Regions from separate parts of the Mitsuaria sp. TWR114 genome, predicted to be linked through region 3. Evidence: riboswitches for the same ligand, from Rfam matches in the RefSeq annotation. Region 3 holds a riboswitch; each other region holds the start of a gene.
What was found. A riboswitch is a leader RNA that binds a small molecule or an ion and turns the genes downstream of it on or off. The one in region 3 is predicted to bind S-adenosylhomocysteine.
Positions count from the first base shown of each region.

Region 1: another riboswitch for S-adenosylhomocysteine. It lies ahead of ahcY (adenosylhomocysteinase); the one in region 3 lies ahead of ahcY (adenosylhomocysteinase).
Region 2: another riboswitch for S-adenosylhomocysteine. It lies ahead of ahcY (adenosylhomocysteinase); the one in region 3 lies ahead of ahcY (adenosylhomocysteinase).

Region 1 covers NZ_VOSR01000064.1:1,089-11,056, reverse strand. Annotated here, with positions in the region: partial or broken gene FUT87_RS03765 (proprotein convertase P-domain-containing protein) at 1-295, opposite strand, end outside; gene FUT87_RS03760 (OmpW/AlkL family protein) at 533-1,174, opposite strand; gene metF (methylenetetrahydrofolate reductase [NAD(P)H]) at 1,303-2,142, opposite strand; gene FUT87_RS03750 (TlyA family RNA methyltransferase) at 2,139-2,870, opposite strand; gene ahcY (adenosylhomocysteinase) at 2,904-4,337, opposite strand; S-adenosyl-L-homocysteine riboswitch at 4,440-4,538, opposite strand; gene FUT87_RS03740 (HAD family hydrolase) at 4,611-5,402, shown strand; gene FUT87_RS03735 (hypothetical protein) at 5,330-5,821, opposite strand; gene FUT87_RS03730 (oxidoreductase-like domain-containing protein) at 6,064-6,270, opposite strand; gene infA (translation initiation factor IF-1) at 6,314-6,571, opposite strand; gene FUT87_RS03720 (SDR family NAD(P)-dependent oxidoreductase) at 7,443-8,282, shown strand; gene FUT87_RS03715 (AraC family transcriptional regulator) at 8,324-9,343, opposite strand; gene FUT87_RS30285 (AraC family transcriptional regulator) at 9,352-9,968, opposite strand, start outside.
Region 2 covers NZ_VOSR01000024.1:1,400-11,415, reverse strand. Annotated here, with positions in the region: gene FUT87_RS01405 (DUF2917 domain-containing protein) at 69-428, shown strand; gene FUT87_RS01400 (TfoX/Sxy family protein) at 373-915, opposite strand; gene FUT87_RS01395 (5-formyltetrahydrofolate cyclo-ligase) at 1,005-1,598, shown strand; gene pepQ (Xaa-Pro dipeptidase) at 1,595-2,947, shown strand; gene FUT87_RS01385 (proprotein convertase P-domain-containing protein) at 3,073-3,639, opposite strand; gene FUT87_RS01380 (OmpW/AlkL family protein) at 3,877-4,518, opposite strand; gene metF (methylenetetrahydrofolate reductase [NAD(P)H]) at 4,647-5,486, opposite strand; gene FUT87_RS01370 (TlyA family RNA methyltransferase) at 5,483-6,214, opposite strand; gene ahcY (adenosylhomocysteinase) at 6,248-7,681, opposite strand; S-adenosyl-L-homocysteine riboswitch at 7,784-7,882, opposite strand; gene FUT87_RS01360 (HAD family hydrolase) at 7,955-8,746, shown strand; gene FUT87_RS01355 (hypothetical protein) at 8,674-9,165, opposite strand; gene FUT87_RS01350 (oxidoreductase-like domain-containing protein) at 9,408-9,614, opposite strand; gene infA (translation initiation factor IF-1) at 9,658-9,915, opposite strand.
Region 3 covers NZ_VOSR01000011.1:10,859-20,874, reverse strand. Annotated here, with positions in the region: gene pepQ (Xaa-Pro dipeptidase) at 1-1,135, shown strand, start outside; gene FUT87_RS00795 (proprotein convertase P-domain-containing protein) at 1,261-1,827, opposite strand; gene FUT87_RS00790 (OmpW/AlkL family protein) at 2,065-2,706, opposite strand; gene metF (methylenetetrahydrofolate reductase [NAD(P)H]) at 2,835-3,674, opposite strand; gene FUT87_RS00780 (TlyA family RNA methyltransferase) at 3,671-4,402, opposite strand; gene ahcY (adenosylhomocysteinase) at 4,436-5,869, opposite strand; S-adenosyl-L-homocysteine riboswitch at 5,972-6,070, opposite strand; gene FUT87_RS00770 (HAD family hydrolase) at 6,143-6,934, shown strand; gene FUT87_RS00765 (hypothetical protein) at 6,862-7,353, opposite strand; gene FUT87_RS00760 (oxidoreductase-like domain-containing protein) at 7,596-7,802, opposite strand; gene infA (translation initiation factor IF-1) at 7,846-8,103, opposite strand; gene FUT87_RS00750 (SDR family NAD(P)-dependent oxidoreductase) at 8,975-9,814, shown strand; gene FUT87_RS30180 (helix-turn-helix domain-containing protein) at 9,856-10,016, opposite strand, start outside.

The sequences.
Region 1 (9,968 bases), on a different contig from region 3:
TGTTGAAGAAGTTGTCGGCCGATCCGCCGCGGCGGTTGAACAGCTGGACGGTGGTGCCGGTCGGCGCGATCAGCCAGATCGCCAGGTCGGCGTCATAGGTGTGGCGCAGGTCGACGATCGAGACGTTGACGTCGCTCAGCGTGCCGCGGGTGTCGACGTTCAGCGTGGAGGTCACGACGCAGCGGTCGCAGATGGCGGTCGGCGTGGTGCTGGAGGCGGTCACGACCGCGGCTTGGGCGGTGAAGGCGGTGGTCAGGGAGGCGGCGCAGACGGCCAGCAGACGCTTGAAGTTCATGGAGTCAGGGTCACAAAAAAGGTGGCTTGTGACTCCATGTAAGCAGTGTTCATGCCAATGAATTAGGGATGGCGTTCGAATCCCTTCTGGCATAGGCACTTGGCGCTGTTTCCGTGAACAATTCCCGGCGCTCCGCGCGTGCGGTTTTAACGAACTGTCAAGAATCCCGACGTTGGCTGCTTGCGCCGTCCCCTCAGCTGATGCGAGGGCCGAGGGGATGAAACGGATTTCTGGGACTCAGAACCGATAGCCCACGCCGACGCCGATCAGCAGCGGATCGATCTTGAACTTGCCGACCGACGCGCCCTTGGAGCGCACCTCGGTGTCCATCTTGAGCTTCTTGATGTCGAGGTTGATCGACCACCTCGGATCCAGCATCACGTCGAAACCGACCTGCAGGGCCAGGCCGACGCTCTGCTTCTCGATGCTGGGCGCCAGCGCCGCCTGCACGGCCGGCTCGAAGCGGGCGCTGGAGAAGCGCGTGTAGTTGAGGCCGGCGCCAAGGTAGGGGCGGAACTGCCCGTCCGGGTTGAAGTGGTACTGCAGCGTCAGCGTCGGCGGCAGGTGCTTCACGGTCCCGATGCGCACGCCGTTGCTGCGCAGCGTGTGCCGTTGCGGCACGGTCAGGATCAGCTCGGTCGCCAGGTTCGGCGTGATGAAGTAGCTGATGTCGACTTCGGGAATCGTCTTGCGGCTCAGCGACAGGCCGAGCCCGGTCCGGTCCTTGTCCGCCGGGTCGATGTTCACCGCGCGGGCGCGGATCACCCAGGGGCTGCCCTGCGCATGCGCGGGCAGCGCGGTGGTCGTCATCAGCGCCGTGAGCGCCATGAGCGCCGCGGCGCCGAGGGACAAGCGGGATCGGGTGGGGATGCGGGACATACGTTCACTCCTGGTCAATGGGTGACCGGCATTGAACGTGGGCCCCGGGCCGCTGGCCTTGACCGTTCACAAGGAACGGCGGCGCGGCATGAAGACCGCCCGCGGCGGCGCGGACCGCTTGCGCGGGGTCAAGCTTGGGCGGCGAGACCGAGGCGTTTGCACAACTCCAGCGTCAGCGCGCTCTGGTTGAGCGTGTAGAAGTGCAGCCCCGGCACGCCGCCGGCGATCAGGCGCTCGCACAGTCGCGTGACGACGTCCAGGCCGAAGGCGCGCACGGAGGCGGCGTCATCCATGTAGCCCTCCATCTTCAGCGCGACCCAGCGCGGGATCTCGATGCCGTCGCGCTGCGCGAACTGCGCGATGCGCGCGTAGTTGTTGATCGGCATGACGCCCGGCACGATCGGCACCTCCACGCCCAGGGCGCGGGAGGCCTCGACGAAGTGGAAGTAGGCATCGGGGTTGTAGAAGAACTGCGTGATCGCGCCGCTGGCGCCGGCGCGCACCTTGTCGGCGAAGAACTGCAGGTCGCGCGCCGCGTAGCGCTGCTGCGGGTGGTACTCGGGATAGGCCGCGACCTCGATGTCCCAGTCCTCGCCCTGCGTCTCGCGGATGAAGCGCACCAGCTCGGCGGCGTAGCGGAACTCGCCCGCCGTGGCCGTGCCGCTGGGCAGGTCGCCGCGCAGCGCGACGACGCGGCGGATGTCCTGCGCGCGGTAGGTCGCCAGGATCTCGGCGATGTTCTCGCGCGTGGAGCCGACGCAGGACAGGTGCGGCGCGGCGTCGAAGCCCTGCGACGCGATGTCGGCGACGGTCGACAGCGTCTTCTCGCGCGTGGAGCCGCCGGCGCCGTAGGTGACGCTGAAGTACTGCGGATTCACCGCGCGCAGTTCCTGCACGACGGTCTTGAGCTTCTCGGTGCCGACGGGCGTGTTGGGCGGGAAGAATTCGATGCTGACCGGCGTCGTCATGGTTGTTGGATCCAGATGAAGAATTCGGTGTTGCCGTCGCCACCGGTGACGGGGCTTTCGAACCAGCCCTTGACGACGAGGTCGCGCTTCTCGGCGGCGGCCACGGCCTGTTCCTTGACCACGGCGTACTGCGACTTGTCCTTGACGATGCCGTTCTTGTTCAAGGCCTTGGGGCCGAGCTCGAACTGCGGCTTGATCAGCAGCAGCGCCTGGCCTTGCGGCTTGAGCCAGCCGGCCACGTGCTTGATCGTGCCGATCATCGAGATGAAGCTCAGGTCGCCCACGACGAGGTCGAAAGGCTCGGCGGGCACATAGTCCTTCACGTGCATGCCTTCGAGGGCCGTCACGCGCGGGTCGGCCTTCAAGGTCTCGTGCAGCTGGCCGTGGCCGACGTCGATGCCGGTCACGTGCGCCGCGCCGGCCTTGAGCAGCACGTCGGTGAACCCGCCCGCGCTCTGGCCCATGTCCAGGGCCGAGAAACCGGCCACCGACACGCCGACCTTGGCCAGCGCACCCTCGAGCTTGAGCCCGCCGCGCGAGACGTAACGCAGTTCGGCATCGTTCGTCACGCGCATGGGGGTGGTCTCGGGCAGGTCCTCGCCGCACTTGCGCACGACGGTCCAGCCCTTGGGGCCTTCCCACTCGACCGCGCGTGCGTCGATCAGCCGCTGGGCAGCCGAGCGCGTGGGCGCCAGGCCAAGGGAAAGAAGCCGCTGATCAGCACGCATGGTCGGGTCTCGGTTCAGTCGACGGTCAGTCGATCAATAGCGGTAGGTGTCGGGCTTGTAGGGACCGGCCTTGCTGACGCCGATGTAGGCGGCCTGCTCGTCGGTCAGCTCGCTCAGCTGCGCGTTCAGCGTCTTGAGCTGCAGGCGCGCGACGTGCTCGTCCAGGTGCTTGGGCAGCACGTAGACCTGGCCCACGGCATAAGCGTCCTTGTGCGCGAACAGCTCGATCTGCGCGATGGTCTGGTTGGCGAAGCTCGAGGACATCACGTAGCTCGGGTGGCCGGTGCCGCAGCCCAGGTTCACGAGGCGGCCCTTGGCCAGCAGGATGATGCGCTTGCCGTCCGGGAAGATCACGTGGTCCACCTGCGGCTTGATCTCTTCCCACTCGTACTGCTCGAGCGAGGCGACGTCGATCTCGTTGTCGAAGTGACCGATGTTGCAGACGATCGCGTTGTGCTTCATCGCAGCCATGTGCTCGTGGCGGATCACGTTCTTGTTGCCGGTCGTGGTCACGAAGATGTCGGCCTTGTCGGCGGCGTATTCCATCGTCACGACGCGGAAGCCCTCCATCGCGGCCTGCAGCGCGCAGATCGGATCGATCTCGGTGACCCAGACCTGGGCCGACAGCGCGCGCATCGCCTGCGCCGAGCCCTTGCCCACGTCGCCGTAGCCGGCGATCACGGCGATCTTGCCGGCGACCATGACGTCGGTGGCGCGCTTGATGCCGTCCACCAGCGACTCGCGGCAGCCGTAGAGGTTGTCGAACTTGCTCTTGGTGACCGAGTCGTTGACGTTGATCGCGCGGAACAGCAGCGTGCCCTTGGCCGACATCTCCTTCAGGCGATGCACGCCGGTGGTCGTTTCCTCGGTCACGCCGATGATCTCGGCGCTCTTGCGGGTGTACCAGGTCGCGTCTTCGGCGATCTTCTTCCTGATCGCGGCGAACAGGATGCGCTCTTCCTCGCTACCCGGATTGGCCAGGACCGACAGGTCCTTCTCGGCCTTCTGGCCCAGGTGCATCAGCAGCGTCGCGTCGCCGCCGTCGTCCAGGATCATGTTGGGGCCTTCGCCCGCTTCGCCCTTGGCGCCGAACTCGAAGATGCGGTGGGTGTAGTCCCAGTAGTCTTCCAGCGTCTCGCCCTTGTAGGCGAAGACGGGGGTGCCGACGGCGACCAGCGCGGCGGCGGCGTGGTCCTGCGTCGAGAAGATGTTGCACGAGGCCCAGCGGACTTCGGCGCCCAGCGCCTGCAGCGTCTCGACCAGCACGGCGGTCTGGATCGTCATGTGCAGCGAGCCGGTGATGCGCGCGCCCTTGAGCGGCTGGGCCGCGGCGTATTCCTCACGGATCGCCATCAGCGCGGGCATCTCGCTCTCGGCGATCTTGATCTCCTTGCGGCCCCAGTCGGCCAGCGACAGGTCTTTGATCAGGTACTGGTCTTGGGCCAGCGGCTTCAGTTGGGCGTTCATGCGGACTCCTGCGAGGAAGGGCCGTCGACGCCAGCGATCAGGACATGGGGAGAAGTGGGGAGGGCACTTGCCGCTCGGTCCTCACCCGGCCTGCGAAGGGTCGACGGGTGAGCGCGGTTGCCATGGCCGCGGGCACGTCGCCGCGCGGCGGTTCCGAGCCTGGCCTCGATGGGATGGGAGGTCGCAACGCTCCTCGGAACAGGGCGCGATTGTAGACATGTTCCGTTCGACGGCTTGATGACAGCGTCACGGTCGGGGCCACAATCGCCCCTTATGCGAACGATCCCCCCGCTCAGCGACTGTCCCCGCGCGGCCTGGCTCCCCCTGCGCGGGGTGCTGACCGACATCGACGACACCCTGACGGCCGAGGGCGACATCGCCCCCGCCGCGCTGGCGGCCCTGCATCGGCTGCAGGGCGCCGGCGTCCCGGTCATCGCGATCACCGGCCGGCCCGCGGGCTGGAGCGCGCCCTTCGCGTTGGACCGGCCCCTGCGGGGGATCGTGGCGGAGAACGGCGGGGTGCTGCTGCACCGGGAGAACGACGCGCTGGTCACCGAGTTCGCCCAGGACGACGCGACGCGACGGGAGAACTTCGCGCGTCTGCAGGCCTGCGCGGGGGCGATCGTGGCGACGGTGCCGGGCGCCCAGCTGGCGCGCGACAGCGCGGGGCGGCTGACCGACATCGCGGTCGACCACAGCGAATTCACGCGGCTGGACGACGACGCGATCGCCGCCGTCTGCGACCTGATGCGCGCCCATGGGCTGGTGGCGACGGTGAGCTCGATCCACGTCAACGGCTGGATCGGGGAACACAGCAAGTGGACCGCCGCCCAGTGGGCGGTGAAGCGGCTGACCGGGCGAGCGTTCGATCCGCGGGAGTGGGTCTATGTCGGCGACTCGACGAATGACCAGCTGATGTTCGAGCGGGTGCCCCTGTCGGTGGGGGTGGCCAACATCGCGCGTTTCCTGCCGATGCTGGATCACCCGCCGGCCTACGTCACCGCCAGCGAGCGCGGCGACGGTTTCGCGGAAGTGGCCCGCGCCTTGCTGGCCGCGGCCGGCTGAGGGCGGGTCGGCGCGTCCTCGACGGCCGGGACGCGCGGCCGGGGCTGGCGCCCTTCGACCGGATCCCAGGCATGCCGCCCGACCAGCGCCGACACTCCCGGCCAGTCATGCCCGCGCGGCAGCACCCGCGCCAGGCTCGCATGGCTGACGCGTCCGCCGACGGCCACGAGCCGCTCCGCCACCTCGATGCGCCGGCGCCGCAGCCGCGGCAGCAGCCAGCGGTTGGTCGGGCGCTCGCGCAGCACGCTGGGATGCGGCATGCAGCGGTGCTCCGCCATCAGCAGGTGGCGCAGCAGCACCTCCAGTCCGAACGGGTCGAGGTGGCGCCAGTCGGTGCTCAGCCGCGCCAGCGCGAAGCGCAGGTTGGCCTGGGCGTCGGAACGCGCGACATGGAAACGGTTCTGGCCAGTCATGAACATCGGGGCCTCCGATCGGGGGAGATCGATGCGCCCGCGCGGCAAGCGCGGCGCCTGTCCTGGATGTCGGCGGGCGCGCGGGGGTTCTGAAGCCCGAGGATGTCCCCAAAAACGTCACGAAACGCAAACGCCCCTCGACCTGAGGGGGGCCTCGTCGGAGGGAGGCGAGACCCCCGAACGTGGACGGGGCCGCCGGAAAAAGCGAAGGGCCGCGCGAGGCGGCCCTTCCGGGTGGGGGTGAGGCGTCAGCCGGCCTCGGGGTGGCGGGCCTTCCAGGCGCGCATCGCTTGCCGGTAGCGGTCCATCGCCAGGTCGTGCAGGTCGAAGATGCACGGGTCGCAGCCGTTGCCGCAGCAGGCGTCGATGTCCGGCTGCACGGGCGGCTGGGGCATCGGGTCGTCGGCCTCGAGCGAGGCCGGCGCCGCGGCGGGGTCGGGCAGGGCGGTGGTCATGACCGGGAGGCTCCGCGAGGGCTTCGGCCCCCGCGGCGCACGCTCAGCGACGGACCGGCGGCGGTCCCGAGTGGGCCGAGCGCTGCAGGTGACGGAAGGTGATCCGGCCCTTGGTCAGGTCGTAGGGCGACATCTCCAAGGAGACGGCGTCGCCAGCCAGGATGCGGATGTGATGCTTGCGCATCTTGCCGCCCGTGTAGGCGATGACCTGGTGGCCGTTCTCCAGCGTCACGCGAAAGCGCGAGTCCGGCAGGATTTCGTTGACGACACCCTGCATTTCAATCAGTTCTTCCTTGGCCATACGGGAGGCTCCTTTCTTGAAATCGATAAGGGCGCCGGCCGCGGTCTGCCGCGGGCCTTCGCCTCGGGAATCACGGGCGCGCCGTCAATGGCAGCGCGCCCAGGCCGTGCCTTCGGTCTCCGCGTAGCGCAACGCGGCGCGGCGGGTCTCGAAGGTCGGCACGAATCGCATGACGCGATCGATGCTGGCCATGCCGCGTCCCGATCGGATCGAGACGGCCGCGGCGAATCCGCCGTCGGCATGGGGTTTGGTCATCGGTGAGACAAGGAATCGCCCCACCTCAATGCTTTTGGTTCGCATAGTTTTCATGAGGTGTGCGCCTTGACAGGCAATCGCAATAAGCAACCGTCTTGGCGCGGTTTGGGAATGTGCCCTTTCCCTGTTTCGATGGCGCGAAGCCGGGGCGGGACACGAAGAGGTGCTCCAGCAGCCGTTCGCCCAAGGACGATCGAACCGGCCGAAGCCAGAAACGCGCAAGCGCACGAACCGGGGGTTGATGCTGGTGCGAGCCGCTCGCAGAAAGGTCCGTGAGAGGGACCGGAGGGGCTGCAGAAGAAGACCTGAAGAGGGTGGTCTTGTGCGAATCAAGCTGCGGATTGTAGCGCAAGCGCGCGAATTGCGCAGCGTCGCTTGCAGTCAGGACGCGGGGATCGTGCGGAAGGGCCGGCGGTTGGCGGGCGGCGCAAGCCCGACGAGCGCGACGAGCACCGCCTGCCGGTCGCGGCGGATCGTGCAAGCGGTCCGCCGGAACGGGCATGCGGCCCCGGGGGCCGCTGCCTACGATGAATCCATCCCTCGCGAGGTCCGCCGGCAAGCGCCCCCGTCGAGGGGAAATCCCTCCACCCTGTCATCCCTCCAAGGACGGAATCCCATGAGCAAGATCTGGTTCATCACCGGCGCCAACCGCGGCTTCGGGCTGGAGATCGCCAAGGCGGCGCTGGTCGCCGGCGATCGCGTCGTCGCCACCGGCCGCGATGTCGCGGCGCTCCAGGACGCCTATGCGGCGCACGCCGACGCCGTGCTGTGCCTGCCGCTGGACGTCAGCCGCGAGGCCGACGCGGTCCACGCGGTCGAGCAGGCCGTCGCGCGCTTCGGTCGCATCGACGTGCTGGTCAACAACGCGGGGTATGGCCAGCTGGGCCTGTTCGAGGCCATCGGCGCCGACGACATCGAGCGCCAGTTCGCCACCAACGTCTTCGGCCTGATGCACGTCACCCGGGCGGTGCTGCCGGTCATGCGCCGGCAGCGCGACGGTCACGTGATCAACATCGCCTCGGTCGGCGGTTTCCGCGGCTTCGATGGCGCGGCGGTCTACTGCGCGACGAAGTTCGCCGTCGATGGCTTCAGCGCCTCGCTGGCGCCGGAGCTGGCCGGCTTCAACATCCGGGTGACGGTGGTTGAGCCCGGCTTCTTCCGGACCGACTTCCTGGACGCCAGCTCGGTGCGCTACGGCACCCGGACGATCGCGGACTACGCCGCGCTGCCGCGGCCGCCGCTGTCCACCTACGAGGCCTACAACCACCGGCAGCCGGGGGATCCGGCCAAGCTGGGCCGGGCCTTCGTCGAGTTGGCCGCGATGCCGACGCCGCCGCTGCATTTCGTGGCGGGCTCCGATGCGCTGGGCATGGCGCGCGAGACCTTCGGCCAGCGTCTCGCCGAGGTCGAGGCGCATGCCGCGCTGTCGGCCTCGCTGGACCGCGACGACGCTTGACCGACGACCGCCGACGGCCGCCGACGGCCGCCGCCGGGCGCTCAGGCCAGCGCCCGCGCGGGCGGCGTGTCCCGGCGCCTGGCGGCGTCGCGCGAGGGCGGGCTGCCGTAGAGCCGGCTGTACTCGCGGCTGAACTGGGACGGGCTCTCGTAGCCGACCGCGTGGCCGGCGCGCGCGACCTCCAGTCCCTCCGCGATCAGCAGCCGGCGCGCTTCCTGCAGCCGCAACTGCTTCTGGTACTGCAGCGGGCTCATCGAGGTCAGCGCGCGGAAGTGGTGGTGCAGCGAGGACGCGCTCATGTGCGCCTCTCTGGCGAGCGCCTCGATGCGCAGCGGCTGGGCGTAATTCGCCTTCAGCCAGCGGATGGCGCGGTGCACGCGCTGCGTCTGGCTGTCGGCGCGCGCGACCTGTGCCAGCCGCTCGCCCTGCTCGCTGCGCAGCACGCGGTAGACGAGCTCGCGCATCGCCATCGGCGCCAGCGCGGCATGGTCCTCGGGATGGTCCAGCAGCCGTACCAGCCGCCCGGCCGCGTCGAGCATGTCGGGGGTCACCGCGCTGACGAAGAGGCCGCGGCCCGTGTCCTCGGCGCCGCGGGCGGTCGCCGCGGCCGGCGCCGGGGACGGACGGGAGAGCGCCCCTGGCGGTGGCGACGCCGGGCCGCGCGGCGGGCCGCTGCGCGCGACCAGCTCGGCGACCTCCTCCGGATCGAAGTCCAGGCGCAGGCAGAGGTAGGGCCGCTCCGGCGTGGCGTTGATGACGCGGCCGCTGACCGGCAGGTCGGTGGTGAAGACCATGAAGCGCGCCGCGTCGTAGACGTAGCGCTCGTCGCCCAGGTGGACTTCCTTGGCGCCCTGTGCGATCACGCACAGCGAGGCCGGCTGCACCGCATGCGCCATTTCGCCGCCCGGCGCGTCCAGCCGGATCGCCCAGACCCGCGGCAGCACCGTCGGCCATAGGCCCTCGCGCGGCGCATGGCGGCGCAGCATCGCGCCGAGCTCGGCGATCGCATCGGGCGCGGCCATCGCCGCGTCGGTGTCGGTGTGAGTGAAGGTCGTGTCCATGGCCCCGCTCATCCCGCGCGCAGCAGTTGCTCGATGTCGGTCCGCGGCGGCGTGCCGAAGAGGCGCCGATATTCGCGGCTGAACTGCGAGGCGCTTTCGTAGCCGACCTGGTGCGCCGCGGCCGCCGCATCCAGCCCGCTGCCCAGCATCAGCCGCCGCGCATGCTGCAGCCGCAGCTGCTTCTGGTACTGCATCGGCGACATGCTGGTCAGCTGCTTGAAGCGCTGGTGCAGCGTCGAGGCGCTCATGTGCGCCACGGCGGCCAGCTCGTCGATGCTGATCGCCTCGCTGAAGCGGCGGTTCAGTTCGTCGAGCGCGCGGGACAGGCGGCGCGTGGCGCTGTCCTGCTGCGCCAGCGCGCGCAGGCGCGGTCCGAGCGGGCCGGTCAACACCCGGTAGAAGATCTCCCGCTGCAACAGCGGTCCCAGCACGCGCTGGTCCTGCGGCGAGTCCAGCAGCTGCATCAGCCGCAGCGCCGCGCCCAGCAGCGACTCGGACACCGGTGCGACGTTCAGCCCCGACTGCGCCCCCGGCGGCGCATCGGTGCCGGCCGGGCCGACCTCCAGCATCAGCTCCGCCAGCGTCGCGGTGTCGCAGCCGATGCGCACGCACAGGTAGGGCTTGT
Region 2 (10,016 bases), on a different contig from region 3:
AATATCCCTCCATGTCCACGAGGAACGCCGCCAGGTGCGCGGGCCGCCCGGCGGACGGGGAGCCGATCATGAACGTCATGCAAAAGTCATCAATCCAGGTCAGCCGCGACGATGCCGCGTGGGCGTTGTCCGCGGGCGAGGCGATGAGCCTGCCGATCGGCCCGGGCCGCCGCGAGCTGCATGTGCTCGACGGGCGCGTCTGGGTGACGCAGCGCGGCGACCTGAACCTGCCGGCCCAGGACTTCTGGCTGTCGGCCGGCGAGACCCTGGAAGTGGCCAGCGGCACCGAACTGGTCGTGGAAGCCTGGCCGACCGCCCGCTTCCAGCTGATGGTGCCGCCGCAGGCCTGCGCCGCCCAGCGCGCGCGGCGCGTCAGCCGGCTGCCTTCTTTCGGGCAGCTGTTCGGCCAGCGCCTGGCGAACGCTTGAGCGCCGGAGCCGTGGCCTTGACCGGTTTCAGCTTCCTGTCGGTGCTGGGCTCGGCGGTGGTGCCGGCGCTCTTCTTCGGCGTGCTGGCCTTCGGCTTCGCATTGGCCGAGCGCAAGGCCGACTCCATCGCCAGCCGCCCCCAGGGCAGCATCAGCGCCGGCGACTCCAGCGTCTCCTCCGGCGGCCGGAAGTAATTCAGGCTGGCGACCTCCTGTCGCCCGTCCTTGCCAGTCTTCGCGTACCGGAAGGGCTCGCAGCCGGCCTCGAGGTAGCGCGGCTGGCTGACGGCGTCCGCCTTCAGGTAGAGCTCGTCGCGGCTGATGATGGCCAGAAACAGGTCGTCGACATAGAGCCCGAAGCCCCCGAACATCCGCCGCGCCAGCACCGGCCCGAGCGGCGCCAGCAGCTCCATGCAGTGGTTGGCGAAATCGCTGCCCGCGCCGGCGACGCGCCGGACGGTTCCCGTGGTGGTGGTGCCTCGTGCCATGGCGGCGACTCTAGCAACCCGCGTCCGGCGCGGCCACAATGGCCGGCTCCGGGGCCCGTCGGTCCCGCTGGGCAACGCGAAGGGGCCGGATGGATCCGAACGACAAGCTGCCGATTTCCGAAGACCGCCAGGCGCTGCGCGAGCGCCTGATCCGCGAGCGCCTGGACCTGCCGGGCCGCCTGGAACTCGCGGACCTGGTGCAGGGCGTGCTGCGCGTGTGGCTGGTGGGACGCAAGGAAAAGCGCATTGCGGCGTACTGGCCGATCAAGGGCGAATTCGATCCGCTGCCGGCGCTGTACCGCTGGAGCGAGGTCGATCCCGAACGCCGCATCGGCCTGCCCGTCGTCGATCGCGAGCAGGGGCGCCTGCGCTTCCACGTCTGGTATCCCGGCTGCCCGATGGAAGAGGACGCGACCGGCATCACCAAGCCCAAGGACACCGAGGCCTTCGAGCCCGAACTCCTGCTGCTGCCCTGCCTGGGCTACGGCCCGGGCGGCATCCGCATGGGCTACGGCGGCGGCTTCATGCTGCGCACCATCGCGCAGATCCAGCCCCGGCCGCAGGCCGTGGGCGTCGGTTTCAGCCACGGCTTCCAGCCGACGCTGACCGCCCAGCCGAACGACGTGCGGCTGGACGCGATGCTGACCGAGATGGGAGTGGTCTGGGAGAATCCGCGCGCATGAATGCCGTCGATTCCCCCGTCCGCCCGACCGCCGACACGCTGGATGCGCTGTATGTGGCCCACCTCGCCGAGCAGCAGCGTCGCACCGAACACGCGCTCCAGCGCGGTGGCTACGACGCGCTGCTGATCGCGTCCGGTGTCGAGAAGTTCGCCTTCCTCGACGACCGGCCCTACGTCTTCCAGCCCAATCCCCACTTCAAGCTGTGGGTGCCGCTGATCCGCCATCCGGACAGCTGGCTGGTGATCCGTCCCGGCCACCGGCCCCGGCTGGTCTACGTCCAGCCCGAGGACTACTGGCATGTGCCGCCCGAGGCGCCGAGCGGCTTCTGGGTGGAGCACTTCGAAATGATCGTCGTGCGCACCCCCGGTGAGGCGCTGCCCTACCTGCAGCTGCCGGGCGAGCTGGCGATCGTCGGCGAGGCCGACGCGGCGCTGGGCGACATCGTCCCGAACAACCCGCCCGAGGTGCTGAACCCGCTGCATCACGCGCGCGCGGTGAAGACCGGCTACGAGCTGCTGCGCCTGCGCGAGGCGTCGACGCTGGGCGCGACGGCGCACCTGGCCGCGCAGCGCGCCTTCCGCGAAGGCCGGTCGGAGGCGGCGATCCATGCCGCCTACCTCCGGGCCTGCGGCCTGGCCGAGCGCGACCTGCCCTACGGCAACATCGTCGCGCTGAACCAGCACGCCGCGGTGCTGCATTACCAGTACCAGGACCAGCGGGCGCCGGCGCAGTCGCTGTCGCTGCTGATCGACGCGGGCGCGCACAGCTGCGGGTATGCCTCGGACATCACCCGCACCACCGGCAACGGCGACGCCAGCTTCCAGGCGCTGGTCGACGCGATGGAGGCCGCGCAGCTGCGCCTGGTCGATCGCGTGCGCGCGGGCGTCGACTACCGCGACATCCACCTGGCCTCGCACCGCGAGATCGCCGGCGTGCTGCGGCAGCTGGGCATCGTGCGGATGGACGAGGACGCGATGCTCGCGCAGGGCGTGACCTCGACCTTCCTGCCGCATGGCATCGGCCACCTGCTCGGCCTGCAGGTGCACGACATCGGCGGCTTCATGGCCGGCGAGGACGGCGGCACGATCCCCAAGCCCGACGGTCACCCCTACTTGCGGCTGACGCGCATGCTGCAGCCCGGCATGGTGGTGACGATCGAGCCGGGGCTGTACTTCATCCCGATGCTGCTGGACAAGCTGCGCGCGACGCCCGCGGCGGCGCAGGTGGACTGGGCGCTGGTCAAGCACCTCAGCGCCTTCGGCGGCGTGCGCATCGAAGACGATGTCGCCTGCCGCCACAGCGGCGCGCCCGAGAACCTGACGCGGGACGCGTTCGCGGCGCTGGGCTGAGCGCTGGCGCCCTCGGCGCCCACCCCGTCACGCATGAAAAAAGGGCCCGCGGGCCCTTTCGTTCATCGTTCCGGTCGTCGAGCGGCGCCCGATGACGGTCGCTGGCGGGCGCTCGCCCGCCGGCCTCAGGCTGCCTTGCGGCGGCGCGCCATGCCCAGGCCGACCAGCGCCAGCCCGGCCAGCGCCAGCGAACCCGGCTCCGGCACGGTCGTCAGCTGCACGTTCCAGTTGTTGATCACGCCGACGTCGGCGCCGGCCAGGTCGGCCACGCGCAGCGTCCAGGTGCCGAAGGCGTCCTGGCCGTTGAAGGCCGACAGCAGTTCTTCCGCGCGGAAGCTGCCGGTGAACGGCGCGGCGCCATTGGCGACGGCGGTGGTCGCCGCATCGTCGAAGACGGTGTTGAAGAAGTTGTCGGCCGATCCGCCGCGGCGGTTGAACAGCTGGACGGTGGTGCCGGTCGGCGCGATCAGCCAGATCGCCAGGTCGGCGTCATAGGTGTGGCGCAGGTCGACGATCGAGACGTTGACGTCGCTCAGCGTGCCGCGGGTGTCGACGTTCAGCGTGGAGGTCACGACGCAGCGGTCGCAGATGGCGGTCGGCGTGGTGCTGGAGGCGGTCACGACCGCGGCTTGGGCGGTGAAGGCGGTGGTCAGGGAGGCGGCGCAGACGGCCAGCAGACGCTTGAAGTTCATGGAGTCAGGGTCACAAAAAAGGTGGCTTGTGACTCCATGTAAGCAGTGTTCATGCCAATGAATTAGGGATGGCGTTCGAATCCCTTCTGGCATAGGCACTTGGCGCTGTTTCCGTGAACAATTCCCGGCGCTCCGCGCGTGCGGTTTTAACGAACTGTCAAGAATCCCGACGTTGGCTGCTTGCGCCGTCCCCTCAGCTGATGCGAGGGCCGAGGGGATGAAACGGATTTCTGGGACTCAGAACCGATAGCCCACGCCGACGCCGATCAGCAGCGGATCGATCTTGAACTTGCCGACCGACGCGCCCTTGGAGCGCACCTCGGTGTCCATCTTGAGCTTCTTGATGTCGAGGTTGATCGACCACCTCGGATCCAGCATCACGTCGAAACCGACCTGCAGGGCCAGGCCGACGCTCTGCTTCTCGATGCTGGGCGCCAGCGCCGCCTGCACGGCCGGCTCGAAGCGGGCGCTGGAGAAGCGCGTGTAGTTGAGGCCGGCGCCAAGGTAGGGGCGGAACTGCCCGTCCGGGTTGAAGTGGTACTGCAGCGTCAGCGTCGGCGGCAGGTGCTTCACGGTCCCGATGCGCACGCCGTTGCTGCGCAGCGTGTGCCGTTGCGGCACGGTCAGGATCAGCTCGGTCGCCAGGTTCGGCGTGATGAAGTAGCTGATGTCGACTTCGGGAATCGTCTTGCGGCTCAGCGACAGGCCGAGCCCGGTCCGGTCCTTGTCCGCCGGGTCGATGTTCACCGCGCGGGCGCGGATCACCCAGGGGCTGCCCTGCGCATGCGCGGGCAGCGCGGTGGTCGTCATCAGCGCCGTGAGCGCCATGAGCGCCGCGGCGCCGAGGGACAAGCGGGATCGGGTGGGGATGCGGGACATACGTTCACTCCTGGTCAATGGGTGACCGGCATTGAACGTGGGCCCCGGGCCGCTGGCCTTGACCGTTCACAAGGAACGGCGGCGCGGCATGAAGACCGCCCGCGGCGGCGCGGACCGCTTGCGCGGGGTCAAGCTTGGGCGGCGAGACCGAGGCGTTTGCACAACTCCAGCGTCAGCGCGCTCTGGTTGAGCGTGTAGAAGTGCAGCCCCGGCACGCCGCCGGCGATCAGGCGCTCGCACAGTCGCGTGACGACGTCCAGGCCGAAGGCGCGCACGGAGGCGGCGTCATCCATGTAGCCCTCCATCTTCAGCGCGACCCAGCGCGGGATCTCGATGCCGTCGCGCTGCGCGAACTGCGCGATGCGCGCGTAGTTGTTGATCGGCATGACGCCCGGCACGATCGGCACCTCCACGCCCAGGGCGCGGGAGGCCTCGACGAAGTGGAAGTAGGCATCGGGGTTGTAGAAGAACTGCGTGATCGCGCCGCTGGCGCCGGCGCGCACCTTGTCGGCGAAGAACTGCAGGTCGCGCGCCGCGTAGCGCTGCTGCGGGTGGTACTCGGGATAGGCCGCGACCTCGATGTCCCAGTCCTCGCCCTGCGTCTCGCGGATGAAGCGCACCAGCTCGGCGGCGTAGCGGAACTCGCCCGCCGTGGCCGTGCCGCTGGGCAGGTCGCCGCGCAGCGCGACGACGCGGCGGATGTCCTGCGCGCGGTAGGTCGCCAGGATCTCGGCGATGTTCTCGCGCGTGGAGCCGACGCAGGACAGGTGCGGCGCGGCGTCGAAGCCCTGCGACGCGATGTCGGCGACGGTCGACAGCGTCTTCTCGCGCGTGGAGCCGCCGGCGCCGTAGGTGACGCTGAAGTACTGCGGATTCACCGCGCGCAGTTCCTGCACGACGGTCTTGAGCTTCTCGGTGCCGACGGGCGTGTTGGGCGGGAAGAATTCGATGCTGACCGGCGTCGTCATGGTTGTTGGATCCAGATGAAGAATTCGGTGTTGCCGTCGCCACCGGTGACGGGGCTTTCGAACCAGCCCTTGACGACGAGGTCGCGCTTCTCGGCGGCGGCCACGGCCTGTTCCTTGACCACGGCGTACTGCGACTTGTCCTTGACGATGCCGTTCTTGTTCAAGGCCTTGGGGCCGAGCTCGAACTGCGGCTTGATCAGCAGCAGCGCCTGGCCTTGCGGCTTGAGCCAGCCGGCCACGTGCTTGATCGTGCCGATCATCGAGATGAAGCTCAGGTCGCCCACGACGAGGTCGAAAGGCTCGGCGGGCACATAGTCCTTCACGTGCATGCCTTCGAGGGCCGTCACGCGCGGGTCGGCCTTCAAGGTCTCGTGCAGCTGGCCGTGGCCGACGTCGATGCCGGTCACGTGCGCCGCGCCGGCCTTGAGCAGCACGTCGGTGAACCCGCCCGCGCTCTGGCCCATGTCCAGGGCCGAGAAACCGGCCACCGACACGCCGACCTTGGCCAGCGCACCCTCGAGCTTGAGCCCGCCGCGCGAGACGTAACGCAGTTCGGCATCGTTCGTCACGCGCATGGGGGTGGTCTCGGGCAGGTCCTCGCCGCACTTGCGCACGACGGTCCAGCCCTTGGGGCCTTCCCACTCGACCGCGCGTGCGTCGATCAGCCGCTGGGCAGCCGAGCGCGTGGGCGCCAGGCCAAGGGAAAGAAGCCGCTGATCAGCACGCATGGTCGGGTCTCGGTTCAGTCGACGGTCAGTCGATCAATAGCGGTAGGTGTCGGGCTTGTAGGGACCGGCCTTGCTGACGCCGATGTAGGCGGCCTGCTCGTCGGTCAGCTCGCTCAGCTGCGCGTTCAGCGTCTTGAGCTGCAGGCGCGCGACGTGCTCGTCCAGGTGCTTGGGCAGCACGTAGACCTGGCCCACGGCATAAGCGTCCTTGTGCGCGAACAGCTCGATCTGCGCGATGGTCTGGTTGGCGAAGCTCGAGGACATCACGTAGCTCGGGTGGCCGGTGCCGCAGCCCAGGTTCACGAGGCGGCCCTTGGCCAGCAGGATGATGCGCTTGCCGTCCGGGAAGATCACGTGGTCCACCTGCGGCTTGATCTCTTCCCACTCGTACTGCTCGAGCGAGGCGACGTCGATCTCGTTGTCGAAGTGACCGATGTTGCAGACGATCGCGTTGTGCTTCATCGCAGCCATGTGCTCGTGGCGGATCACGTTCTTGTTGCCGGTCGTGGTCACGAAGATGTCGGCCTTGTCGGCGGCGTATTCCATCGTCACGACGCGGAAGCCCTCCATCGCGGCCTGCAGCGCGCAGATCGGATCGATCTCGGTGACCCAGACCTGGGCCGACAGCGCGCGCATCGCCTGCGCCGAGCCCTTGCCCACGTCGCCGTAGCCGGCGATCACGGCGATCTTGCCGGCGACCATGACGTCGGTGGCGCGCTTGATGCCGTCCACCAGCGACTCGCGGCAGCCGTAGAGGTTGTCGAACTTGCTCTTGGTGACCGAGTCGTTGACGTTGATCGCGCGGAACAGCAGCGTGCCCTTGGCCGACATCTCCTTCAGGCGATGCACGCCGGTGGTCGTTTCCTCGGTCACGCCGATGATCTCGGCGCTCTTGCGGGTGTACCAGGTCGCGTCTTCGGCGATCTTCTTCCTGATCGCGGCGAACAGGATGCGCTCTTCCTCGCTACCCGGATTGGCCAGGACCGACAGGTCCTTCTCGGCCTTCTGGCCCAGGTGCATCAGCAGCGTCGCGTCGCCGCCGTCGTCCAGGATCATGTTGGGGCCTTCGCCCGCTTCGCCCTTGGCGCCGAACTCGAAGATGCGGTGGGTGTAGTCCCAGTAGTCTTCCAGCGTCTCGCCCTTGTAGGCGAAGACGGGGGTGCCGACGGCGACCAGCGCGGCGGCGGCGTGGTCCTGCGTCGAGAAGATGTTGCACGAGGCCCAGCGGACTTCGGCGCCCAGCGCCTGCAGCGTCTCGACCAGCACGGCGGTCTGGATCGTCATGTGCAGCGAGCCGGTGATGCGCGCGCCCTTGAGCGGCTGGGCCGCGGCGTATTCCTCACGGATCGCCATCAGCGCGGGCATCTCGCTCTCGGCGATCTTGATCTCCTTGCGGCCCCAGTCGGCCAGCGACAGGTCTTTGATCAGGTACTGGTCTTGGGCCAGCGGCTTCAGTTGGGCGTTCATGCGGACTCCTGCGAGGAAGGGCCGTCGACGCCAGCGATCAGGACATGGGGAGAAGTGGGGAGGGCACTTGCCGCTCGGTCCTCACCCGGCCTGCGAAGGGTCGACGGGTGAGCGCGGTTGCCATGGCCGCGGGCACGTCGCCGCGCGGCGGTTCCGAGCCTGGCCTCGATGGGATGGGAGGTCGCAACGCTCCTCGGAACAGGGCGCGATTGTAGACATGTTCCGTTCGACGGCTTGATGACAGCGTCACGGTCGGGGCCACAATCGCCCCTTATGCGAACGATCCCCCCGCTCAGCGACTGTCCCCGCGCGGCCTGGCTCCCCCTGCGCGGGGTGCTGACCGACATCGACGACACCCTGACGGCCGAGGGCGACATCGCCCCCGCCGCGCTGGCGGCCCTGCATCGGCTGCAGGGCGCCGGCGTCCCGGTCATCGCGATCACCGGCCGGCCCGCGGGCTGGAGCGCGCCCTTCGCGTTGGACCGGCCCCTGCGGGGGATCGTGGCGGAGAACGGCGGGGTGCTGCTGCACCGGGAGAACGACGCGCTGGTCACCGAGTTCGCCCAGGACGACGCGACGCGACGGGAGAACTTCGCGCGTCTGCAGGCCTGCGCGGGGGCGATCGTGGCGACGGTGCCGGGCGCCCAGCTGGCGCGCGACAGCGCGGGGCGGCTGACCGACATCGCGGTCGACCACAGCGAATTCACGCGGCTGGACGACGACGCGATCGCCGCCGTCTGCGACCTGATGCGCGCCCATGGGCTGGTGGCGACGGTGAGCTCGATCCACGTCAACGGCTGGATCGGGGAACACAGCAAGTGGACCGCCGCCCAGTGGGCGGTGAAGCGGCTGACCGGGCGAGCGTTCGATCCGCGGGAGTGGGTCTATGTCGGCGACTCGACGAATGACCAGCTGATGTTCGAGCGGGTGCCCCTGTCGGTGGGGGTGGCCAACATCGCGCGTTTCCTGCCGATGCTGGATCACCCGCCGGCCTACGTCACCGCCAGCGAGCGCGGCGACGGTTTCGCGGAAGTGGCCCGCGCCTTGCTGGCCGCGGCCGGCTGAGGGCGGGTCGGCGCGTCCTCGACGGCCGGGACGCGCGGCCGGGGCTGGCGCCCTTCGACCGGATCCCAGGCATGCCGCCCGACCAGCGCCGACACTCCCGGCCAGTCATGCCCGCGCGGCAGCACCCGCGCCAGGCTCGCATGGCTGACGCGTCCGCCGACGGCCACGAGCCGCTCCGCCACCTCGATGCGCCGGCGCCGCAGCCGCGGCAGCAGCCAGCGGTTGGTCGGGCGCTCGCGCAGCACGCTGGGATGCGGCATGCAGCGGTGCTCCGCCATCAGCAGGTGGCGCAGCAGCACCTCCAGTCCGAACGGGTCGAGGTGGCGCCAGTCGGTGCTCAGCCGCGCCAGCGCGAAGCGCAGGTTGGCCTGGGCGTCGGAACGCGCGACATGGAAACGGTTCTGGCCAGTCATGAACATCGGGGCCTCCGATCGGGGGAGATCGATGCGCCCGCGCGGCAAGCGCGGCGCCTGTCCTGGATGTCGGCGGGCGCGCGGGGGTTCTGAAGCCCGAGGATGTCCCCAAAAACGTCACGAAACGCAAACGCCCCTCGACCTGAGGGGGGCCTCGTCGGAGGGAGGCGAGACCCCCGAACGTGGACGGGGCCGCCGGAAAAAGCGAAGGGCCGCGCGAGGCGGCCCTTCCGGGTGGGGGTGAGGCGTCAGCCGGCCTCGGGGTGGCGGGCCTTCCAGGCGCGCATCGCTTGCCGGTAGCGGTCCATCGCCAGGTCGTGCAGGTCGAAGATGCACGGGTCGCAGCCGTTGCCGCAGCAGGCGTCGATGTCCGGCTGCACGGGCGGCTGGGGCATCGGGTCGTCGGCCTCGAGCGAGGCCGGCGCCGCGGCGGGGTCGGGCAGGGCGGTGGTCATGACCGGGAGGCTCCGCGAGGGCTTCGGCCCCCGCGGCGCACGCTCAGCGACGGACCGGCGGCGGTCCCGAGTGGGCCGAGCGCTGCAGGTGACGGAAGGTGATCCGGCCCTTGGTCAGGTCGTAGGGCGACATCTCCAAGGAGACGGCGTCGCCAGCCAGGATGCGGATGTGATGCTTGCGCATCTTGCCGCCCGTGTAGGCGATGACCTGGTGGCCGTTCTCCAGCGTCACGCGAAAGCGCGAGTCCGGCAGGATTTCGTTGACGACACCCTGCATTTCAATCAGTTCTTCCTTGGCCATACGGGAGGCTCCTTTCTTGAAATCGATAAGGGCGCCGGCCGCGGTCTGCCGCGGGCCTTCGCCTCGGGAATCACGGGCGCGCCGTCAATGGCAGCGCGCCC
Region 3 (10,016 bases):
GATCCGCCATCCGGACAGCTGGCTGGTGATCCGTCCCGGCCACCGGCCCCGGCTGGTCTACGTCCAGCCCGAGGACTACTGGCATGTGCCGCCCGAGGCGCCGAGCGGCTTCTGGGTGGAGCACTTCGAAATGATCGTCGTGCGCACCCCCGGTGAGGCGCTGCCCTACCTGCAGCTGCCGGGCGAGCTGGCGATCGTCGGCGAGGCCGACGCGGCGCTGGGCGACATCGTCCCGAACAACCCGCCCGAGGTGCTGAACCCGCTGCATCACGCGCGCGCGGTGAAGACCGGCTACGAGCTGCTGCGCCTGCGCGAGGCGTCGACGCTGGGCGCGACGGCGCACCTGGCCGCGCAGCGCGCCTTCCGCGAAGGCCGGTCGGAGGCGGCGATCCATGCCGCCTACCTCCGGGCCTGCGGCCTGGCCGAGCGCGACCTGCCCTACGGCAACATCGTCGCGCTGAACCAGCACGCCGCGGTGCTGCATTACCAGTACCAGGACCAGCGGGCGCCGGCGCAGTCGCTGTCGCTGCTGATCGACGCGGGCGCGCACAGCTGCGGGTATGCCTCGGACATCACCCGCACCACCGGCAACGGCGACGCCAGCTTCCAGGCGCTGGTCGACGCGATGGAGGCCGCGCAGCTGCGCCTGGTCGATCGCGTGCGCGCGGGCGTCGACTACCGCGACATCCACCTGGCCTCGCACCGCGAGATCGCCGGCGTGCTGCGGCAGCTGGGCATCGTGCGGATGGACGAGGACGCGATGCTCGCGCAGGGCGTGACCTCGACCTTCCTGCCGCATGGCATCGGCCACCTGCTCGGCCTGCAGGTGCACGACATCGGCGGCTTCATGGCCGGCGAGGACGGCGGCACGATCCCCAAGCCCGACGGTCACCCCTACTTGCGGCTGACGCGCATGCTGCAGCCCGGCATGGTGGTGACGATCGAGCCGGGGCTGTACTTCATCCCGATGCTGCTGGACAAGCTGCGCGCGACGCCCGCGGCGGCGCAGGTGGACTGGGCGCTGGTCAAGCACCTCAGCGCCTTCGGCGGCGTGCGCATCGAAGACGATGTCGCCTGCCGCCACAGCGGCGCGCCCGAGAACCTGACGCGGGACGCGTTCGCGGCGCTGGGCTGAGCGCTGGCGCCCTCGGCGCCCACCCCGTCACGCATGAAAAAAGGGCCCGCGGGCCCTTTCGTTCATCGTTCCGGTCGTCGAGCGGCGCCCGATGACGGTCGCTGGCGGGCGCTCGCCCGCCGGCCTCAGGCTGCCTTGCGGCGGCGCGCCATGCCCAGGCCGACCAGCGCCAGCCCGGCCAGCGCCAGCGAACCCGGCTCCGGCACGGTCGTCAGCTGCACGTTCCAGTTGTTGATCACGCCGACGTCGGCGCCGGCCAGGTCGGCCACGCGCAGCGTCCAGGTGCCGAAGGCGTCCTGGCCGTTGAAGGCCGACAGCAGTTCTTCCGCGCGGAAGCTGCCGGTGAACGGCGCGGCGCCATTGGCGACGGCGGTGGTCGCCGCATCGTCGAAGACGGTGTTGAAGAAGTTGTCGGCCGATCCGCCGCGGCGGTTGAACAGCTGGACGGTGGTGCCGGTCGGCGCGATCAGCCAGATCGCCAGGTCGGCGTCATAGGTGTGGCGCAGGTCGACGATCGAGACGTTGACGTCGCTCAGCGTGCCGCGGGTGTCGACGTTCAGCGTGGAGGTCACGACGCAGCGGTCGCAGATGGCGGTCGGCGTGGTGCTGGAGGCGGTCACGACCGCGGCTTGGGCGGTGAAGGCGGTGGTCAGGGAGGCGGCGCAGACGGCCAGCAGACGCTTGAAGTTCATGGAGTCAGGGTCACAAAAAAGGTGGCTTGTGACTCCATGTAAGCAGTGTTCATGCCAATGAATTAGGGATGGCGTTCGAATCCCTTCTGGCATAGGCACTTGGCGCTGTTTCCGTGAACAATTCCCGGCGCTCCGCGCGTGCGGTTTTAACGAACTGTCAAGAATCCCGACGTTGGCTGCTTGCGCCGTCCCCTCAGCTGATGCGAGGGCCGAGGGGATGAAACGGATTTCTGGGACTCAGAACCGATAGCCCACGCCGACGCCGATCAGCAGCGGATCGATCTTGAACTTGCCGACCGACGCGCCCTTGGAGCGCACCTCGGTGTCCATCTTGAGCTTCTTGATGTCGAGGTTGATCGACCACCTCGGATCCAGCATCACGTCGAAACCGACCTGCAGGGCCAGGCCGACGCTCTGCTTCTCGATGCTGGGCGCCAGCGCCGCCTGCACGGCCGGCTCGAAGCGGGCGCTGGAGAAGCGCGTGTAGTTGAGGCCGGCGCCAAGGTAGGGGCGGAACTGCCCGTCCGGGTTGAAGTGGTACTGCAGCGTCAGCGTCGGCGGCAGGTGCTTCACGGTCCCGATGCGCACGCCGTTGCTGCGCAGCGTGTGCCGTTGCGGCACGGTCAGGATCAGCTCGGTCGCCAGGTTCGGCGTGATGAAGTAGCTGATGTCGACTTCGGGAATCGTCTTGCGGCTCAGCGACAGGCCGAGCCCGGTCCGGTCCTTGTCCGCCGGGTCGATGTTCACCGCGCGGGCGCGGATCACCCAGGGGCTGCCCTGCGCATGCGCGGGCAGCGCGGTGGTCGTCATCAGCGCCGTGAGCGCCATGAGCGCCGCGGCGCCGAGGGACAAGCGGGATCGGGTGGGGATGCGGGACATACGTTCACTCCTGGTCAATGGGTGACCGGCATTGAACGTGGGCCCCGGGCCGCTGGCCTTGACCGTTCACAAGGAACGGCGGCGCGGCATGAAGACCGCCCGCGGCGGCGCGGACCGCTTGCGCGGGGTCAAGCTTGGGCGGCGAGACCGAGGCGTTTGCACAACTCCAGCGTCAGCGCGCTCTGGTTGAGCGTGTAGAAGTGCAGCCCCGGCACGCCGCCGGCGATCAGGCGCTCGCACAGTCGCGTGACGACGTCCAGGCCGAAGGCGCGCACGGAGGCGGCGTCATCCATGTAGCCCTCCATCTTCAGCGCGACCCAGCGCGGGATCTCGATGCCGTCGCGCTGCGCGAACTGCGCGATGCGCGCGTAGTTGTTGATCGGCATGACGCCCGGCACGATCGGCACCTCCACGCCCAGGGCGCGGGAGGCCTCGACGAAGTGGAAGTAGGCATCGGGGTTGTAGAAGAACTGCGTGATCGCGCCGCTGGCGCCGGCGCGCACCTTGTCGGCGAAGAACTGCAGGTCGCGCGCCGCGTAGCGCTGCTGCGGGTGGTACTCGGGATAGGCCGCGACCTCGATGTCCCAGTCCTCGCCCTGCGTCTCGCGGATGAAGCGCACCAGCTCGGCGGCGTAGCGGAACTCGCCCGCCGTGGCCGTGCCGCTGGGCAGGTCGCCGCGCAGCGCGACGACGCGGCGGATGTCCTGCGCGCGGTAGGTCGCCAGGATCTCGGCGATGTTCTCGCGCGTGGAGCCGACGCAGGACAGGTGCGGCGCGGCGTCGAAGCCCTGCGACGCGATGTCGGCGACGGTCGACAGCGTCTTCTCGCGCGTGGAGCCGCCGGCGCCGTAGGTGACGCTGAAGTACTGCGGATTCACCGCGCGCAGTTCCTGCACGACGGTCTTGAGCTTCTCGGTGCCGACGGGCGTGTTGGGCGGGAAGAATTCGATGCTGACCGGCGTCGTCATGGTTGTTGGATCCAGATGAAGAATTCGGTGTTGCCGTCGCCACCGGTGACGGGGCTTTCGAACCAGCCCTTGACGACGAGGTCGCGCTTCTCGGCGGCGGCCACGGCCTGTTCCTTGACCACGGCGTACTGCGACTTGTCCTTGACGATGCCGTTCTTGTTCAAGGCCTTGGGGCCGAGCTCGAACTGCGGCTTGATCAGCAGCAGCGCCTGGCCTTGCGGCTTGAGCCAGCCGGCCACGTGCTTGATCGTGCCGATCATCGAGATGAAGCTCAGGTCGCCCACGACGAGGTCGAAAGGCTCGGCGGGCACATAGTCCTTCACGTGCATGCCTTCGAGGGCCGTCACGCGCGGGTCGGCCTTCAAGGTCTCGTGCAGCTGGCCGTGGCCGACGTCGATGCCGGTCACGTGCGCCGCGCCGGCCTTGAGCAGCACGTCGGTGAACCCGCCCGCGCTCTGGCCCATGTCCAGGGCCGAGAAACCGGCCACCGACACGCCGACCTTGGCCAGCGCACCCTCGAGCTTGAGCCCGCCGCGCGAGACGTAACGCAGTTCGGCATCGTTCGTCACGCGCATGGGGGTGGTCTCGGGCAGGTCCTCGCCGCACTTGCGCACGACGGTCCAGCCCTTGGGGCCTTCCCACTCGACCGCGCGTGCGTCGATCAGCCGCTGGGCAGCCGAGCGCGTGGGCGCCAGGCCAAGGGAAAGAAGCCGCTGATCAGCACGCATGGTCGGGTCTCGGTTCAGTCGACGGTCAGTCGATCAATAGCGGTAGGTGTCGGGCTTGTAGGGACCGGCCTTGCTGACGCCGATGTAGGCGGCCTGCTCGTCGGTCAGCTCGCTCAGCTGCGCGTTCAGCGTCTTGAGCTGCAGGCGCGCGACGTGCTCGTCCAGGTGCTTGGGCAGCACGTAGACCTGGCCCACGGCATAAGCGTCCTTGTGCGCGAACAGCTCGATCTGCGCGATGGTCTGGTTGGCGAAGCTCGAGGACATCACGTAGCTCGGGTGGCCGGTGCCGCAGCCCAGGTTCACGAGGCGGCCCTTGGCCAGCAGGATGATGCGCTTGCCGTCCGGGAAGATCACGTGGTCCACCTGCGGCTTGATCTCTTCCCACTCGTACTGCTCGAGCGAGGCGACGTCGATCTCGTTGTCGAAGTGACCGATGTTGCAGACGATCGCGTTGTGCTTCATCGCAGCCATGTGCTCGTGGCGGATCACGTTCTTGTTGCCGGTCGTGGTCACGAAGATGTCGGCCTTGTCGGCGGCGTATTCCATCGTCACGACGCGGAAGCCCTCCATCGCGGCCTGCAGCGCGCAGATCGGATCGATCTCGGTGACCCAGACCTGGGCCGACAGCGCGCGCATCGCCTGCGCCGAGCCCTTGCCCACGTCGCCGTAGCCGGCGATCACGGCGATCTTGCCGGCGACCATGACGTCGGTGGCGCGCTTGATGCCGTCCACCAGCGACTCGCGGCAGCCGTAGAGGTTGTCGAACTTGCTCTTGGTGACCGAGTCGTTGACGTTGATCGCGCGGAACAGCAGCGTGCCCTTGGCCGACATCTCCTTCAGGCGATGCACGCCGGTGGTCGTTTCCTCGGTCACGCCGATGATCTCGGCGCTCTTGCGGGTGTACCAGGTCGCGTCTTCGGCGATCTTCTTCCTGATCGCGGCGAACAGGATGCGCTCTTCCTCGCTACCCGGATTGGCCAGGACCGACAGGTCCTTCTCGGCCTTCTGGCCCAGGTGCATCAGCAGCGTCGCGTCGCCGCCGTCGTCCAGGATCATGTTGGGGCCTTCGCCCGCTTCGCCCTTGGCGCCGAACTCGAAGATGCGGTGGGTGTAGTCCCAGTAGTCTTCCAGCGTCTCGCCCTTGTAGGCGAAGACGGGGGTGCCGACGGCGACCAGCGCGGCGGCGGCGTGGTCCTGCGTCGAGAAGATGTTGCACGAGGCCCAGCGGACTTCGGCGCCCAGCGCCTGCAGCGTCTCGACCAGCACGGCGGTCTGGATCGTCATGTGCAGCGAGCCGGTGATGCGCGCGCCCTTGAGCGGCTGGGCCGCGGCGTATTCCTCACGGATCGCCATCAGCGCGGGCATCTCGCTCTCGGCGATCTTGATCTCCTTGCGGCCCCAGTCGGCCAGCGACAGGTCTTTGATCAGGTACTGGTCTTGGGCCAGCGGCTTCAGTTGGGCGTTCATGCGGACTCCTGCGAGGAAGGGCCGTCGACGCCAGCGATCAGGACATGGGGAGAAGTGGGGAGGGCACTTGCCGCTCGGTCCTCACCCGGCCTGCGAAGGGTCGACGGGTGAGCGCGGTTGCCATGGCCGCGGGCACGTCGCCGCGCGGCGGTTCCGAGCCTGGCCTCGATGGGATGGGAGGTCGCAACGCTCCTCGGAACAGGGCGCGATTGTAGACATGTTCCGTTCGACGGCTTGATGACAGCGTCACGGTCGGGGCCACAATCGCCCCTTATGCGAACGATCCCCCCGCTCAGCGACTGTCCCCGCGCGGCCTGGCTCCCCCTGCGCGGGGTGCTGACCGACATCGACGACACCCTGACGGCCGAGGGCGACATCGCCCCCGCCGCGCTGGCGGCCCTGCATCGGCTGCAGGGCGCCGGCGTCCCGGTCATCGCGATCACCGGCCGGCCCGCGGGCTGGAGCGCGCCCTTCGCGTTGGACCGGCCCCTGCGGGGGATCGTGGCGGAGAACGGCGGGGTGCTGCTGCACCGGGAGAACGACGCGCTGGTCACCGAGTTCGCCCAGGACGACGCGACGCGACGGGAGAACTTCGCGCGTCTGCAGGCCTGCGCGGGGGCGATCGTGGCGACGGTGCCGGGCGCCCAGCTGGCGCGCGACAGCGCGGGGCGGCTGACCGACATCGCGGTCGACCACAGCGAATTCACGCGGCTGGACGACGACGCGATCGCCGCCGTCTGCGACCTGATGCGCGCCCATGGGCTGGTGGCGACGGTGAGCTCGATCCACGTCAACGGCTGGATCGGGGAACACAGCAAGTGGACCGCCGCCCAGTGGGCGGTGAAGCGGCTGACCGGGCGAGCGTTCGATCCGCGGGAGTGGGTCTATGTCGGCGACTCGACGAATGACCAGCTGATGTTCGAGCGGGTGCCCCTGTCGGTGGGGGTGGCCAACATCGCGCGTTTCCTGCCGATGCTGGATCACCCGCCGGCCTACGTCACCGCCAGCGAGCGCGGCGACGGTTTCGCGGAAGTGGCCCGCGCCTTGCTGGCCGCGGCCGGCTGAGGGCGGGTCGGCGCGTCCTCGACGGCCGGGACGCGCGGCCGGGGCTGGCGCCCTTCGACCGGATCCCAGGCATGCCGCCCGACCAGCGCCGACACTCCCGGCCAGTCATGCCCGCGCGGCAGCACCCGCGCCAGGCTCGCATGGCTGACGCGTCCGCCGACGGCCACGAGCCGCTCCGCCACCTCGATGCGCCGGCGCCGCAGCCGCGGCAGCAGCCAGCGGTTGGTCGGGCGCTCGCGCAGCACGCTGGGATGCGGCATGCAGCGGTGCTCCGCCATCAGCAGGTGGCGCAGCAGCACCTCCAGTCCGAACGGGTCGAGGTGGCGCCAGTCGGTGCTCAGCCGCGCCAGCGCGAAGCGCAGGTTGGCCTGGGCGTCGGAACGCGCGACATGGAAACGGTTCTGGCCAGTCATGAACATCGGGGCCTCCGATCGGGGGAGATCGATGCGCCCGCGCGGCAAGCGCGGCGCCTGTCCTGGATGTCGGCGGGCGCGCGGGGGTTCTGAAGCCCGAGGATGTCCCCAAAAACGTCACGAAACGCAAACGCCCCTCGACCTGAGGGGGGCCTCGTCGGAGGGAGGCGAGACCCCCGAACGTGGACGGGGCCGCCGGAAAAAGCGAAGGGCCGCGCGAGGCGGCCCTTCCGGGTGGGGGTGAGGCGTCAGCCGGCCTCGGGGTGGCGGGCCTTCCAGGCGCGCATCGCTTGCCGGTAGCGGTCCATCGCCAGGTCGTGCAGGTCGAAGATGCACGGGTCGCAGCCGTTGCCGCAGCAGGCGTCGATGTCCGGCTGCACGGGCGGCTGGGGCATCGGGTCGTCGGCCTCGAGCGAGGCCGGCGCCGCGGCGGGGTCGGGCAGGGCGGTGGTCATGACCGGGAGGCTCCGCGAGGGCTTCGGCCCCCGCGGCGCACGCTCAGCGACGGACCGGCGGCGGTCCCGAGTGGGCCGAGCGCTGCAGGTGACGGAAGGTGATCCGGCCCTTGGTCAGGTCGTAGGGCGACATCTCCAAGGAGACGGCGTCGCCAGCCAGGATGCGGATGTGATGCTTGCGCATCTTGCCGCCCGTGTAGGCGATGACCTGGTGGCCGTTCTCCAGCGTCACGCGAAAGCGCGAGTCCGGCAGGATTTCGTTGACGACACCCTGCATTTCAATCAGTTCTTCCTTGGCCATACGGGAGGCTCCTTTCTTGAAATCGATAAGGGCGCCGGCCGCGGTCTGCCGCGGGCCTTCGCCTCGGGAATCACGGGCGCGCCGTCAATGGCAGCGCGCCCAGGCCGTGCCTTCGGTCTCCGCGTAGCGCAACGCGGCGCGGCGGGTCTCGAAGGTCGGCACGAATCGCATGACGCGATCGATGCTGGCCATGCCGCGTCCCGATCGGATCGAGACGGCCGCGGCGAATCCGCCGTCGGCATGGGGTTTGGTCATCGGTGAGACAAGGAATCGCCCCACCTCAATGCTTTTGGTTCGCATAGTTTTCATGAGGTGTGCGCCTTGACAGGCAATCGCAATAAGCAACCGTCTTGGCGCGGTTTGGGAATGTGCCCTTTCCCTGTTTCGATGGCGCGAAGCCGGGGCGGGACACGAAGAGGTGCTCCAGCAGCCGTTCGCCCAAGGACGATCGAACCGGCCGAAGCCAGAAACGCGCAAGCGCACGAACCGGGGGTTGATGCTGGTGCGAGCCGCTCGCAGAAAGGTCCGTGAGAGGGACCGGAGGGGCTGCAGAAGAAGACCTGAAGAGGGTGGTCTTGTGCGAATCAAGCTGCGGATTGTAGCGCAAGCGCGCGAATTGCGCAGCGTCGCTTGCAGTCAGGACGCGGGGATCGTGCGGAAGGGCCGGCGGTTGGCGGGCGGCGCAAGCCCGACGAGCGCGACGAGCACCGCCTGCCGGTCGCGGCGGATCGTGCAAGCGGTCCGCCGGAACGGGCATGCGGCCCCGGGGGCCGCTGCCTACGATGAATCCATCCCTCGCGAGGTCCGCCGGCAAGCGCCCCCGTCGAGGGGAAATCCCTCCACCCTGTCATCCCTCCAAGGACGGAATCCCATGAGCAAGATCTGGTTCATCACCGGCGCCAACCGCGGCTTCGGGCTGGAGATCGCCAAGGCGGCGCTGGTCGCCGGCGATCGCGTCGTCGCCACCGGCCGCGATGTCGCGGCGCTCCAGGACGCCTATGCGGCGCACGCCGACGCCGTGCTGTGCCTGCCGCTGGACGTCAGCCGCGAGGCCGACGCGGTCCACGCGGTCGAGCAGGCCGTCGCGCGCTTCGGTCGCATCGACGTGCTGGTCAACAACGCGGGGTATGGCCAGCTGGGCCTGTTCGAGGCCATCGGCGCCGACGACATCGAGCGCCAGTTCGCCACCAACGTCTTCGGCCTGATGCACGTCACCCGGGCGGTGCTGCCGGTCATGCGCCGGCAGCGCGACGGTCACGTGATCAACATCGCCTCGGTCGGCGGTTTCCGCGGCTTCGATGGCGCGGCGGTCTACTGCGCGACGAAGTTCGCCGTCGATGGCTTCAGCGCCTCGCTGGCGCCGGAGCTGGCCGGCTTCAACATCCGGGTGACGGTGGTTGAGCCCGGCTTCTTCCGGACCGACTTCCTGGACGCCAGCTCGGTGCGCTACGGCACCCGGACGATCGCGGACTACGCCGCGCTGCCGCGGCCGCCGCTGTCCACCTACGAGGCCTACAACCACCGGCAGCCGGGGGATCCGGCCAAGCTGGGCCGGGCCTTCGTCGAGTTGGCCGCGATGCCGACGCCGCCGCTGCATTTCGTGGCGGGCTCCGATGCGCTGGGCATGGCGCGCGAGACCTTCGGCCAGCGTCTCGCCGAGGTCGAGGCGCATGCCGCGCTGTCGGCCTCGCTGGACCGCGACGACGCTTGACCGACGACCGCCGACGGCCGCCGACGGCCGCCGCCGGGCGCTCAGGCCAGCGCCCGCGCGGGCGGCGTGTCCCGGCGCCTGGCGGCGTCGCGCGAGGGCGGGCTGCCGTAGAGCCGGCTGTACTCGCGGCTGAACTGGGACGGGCTCTCGTAGCCGACCGCGTGGCCGGCGCGCGCGACCTCCAGTCCCTCCGCGATCAGCA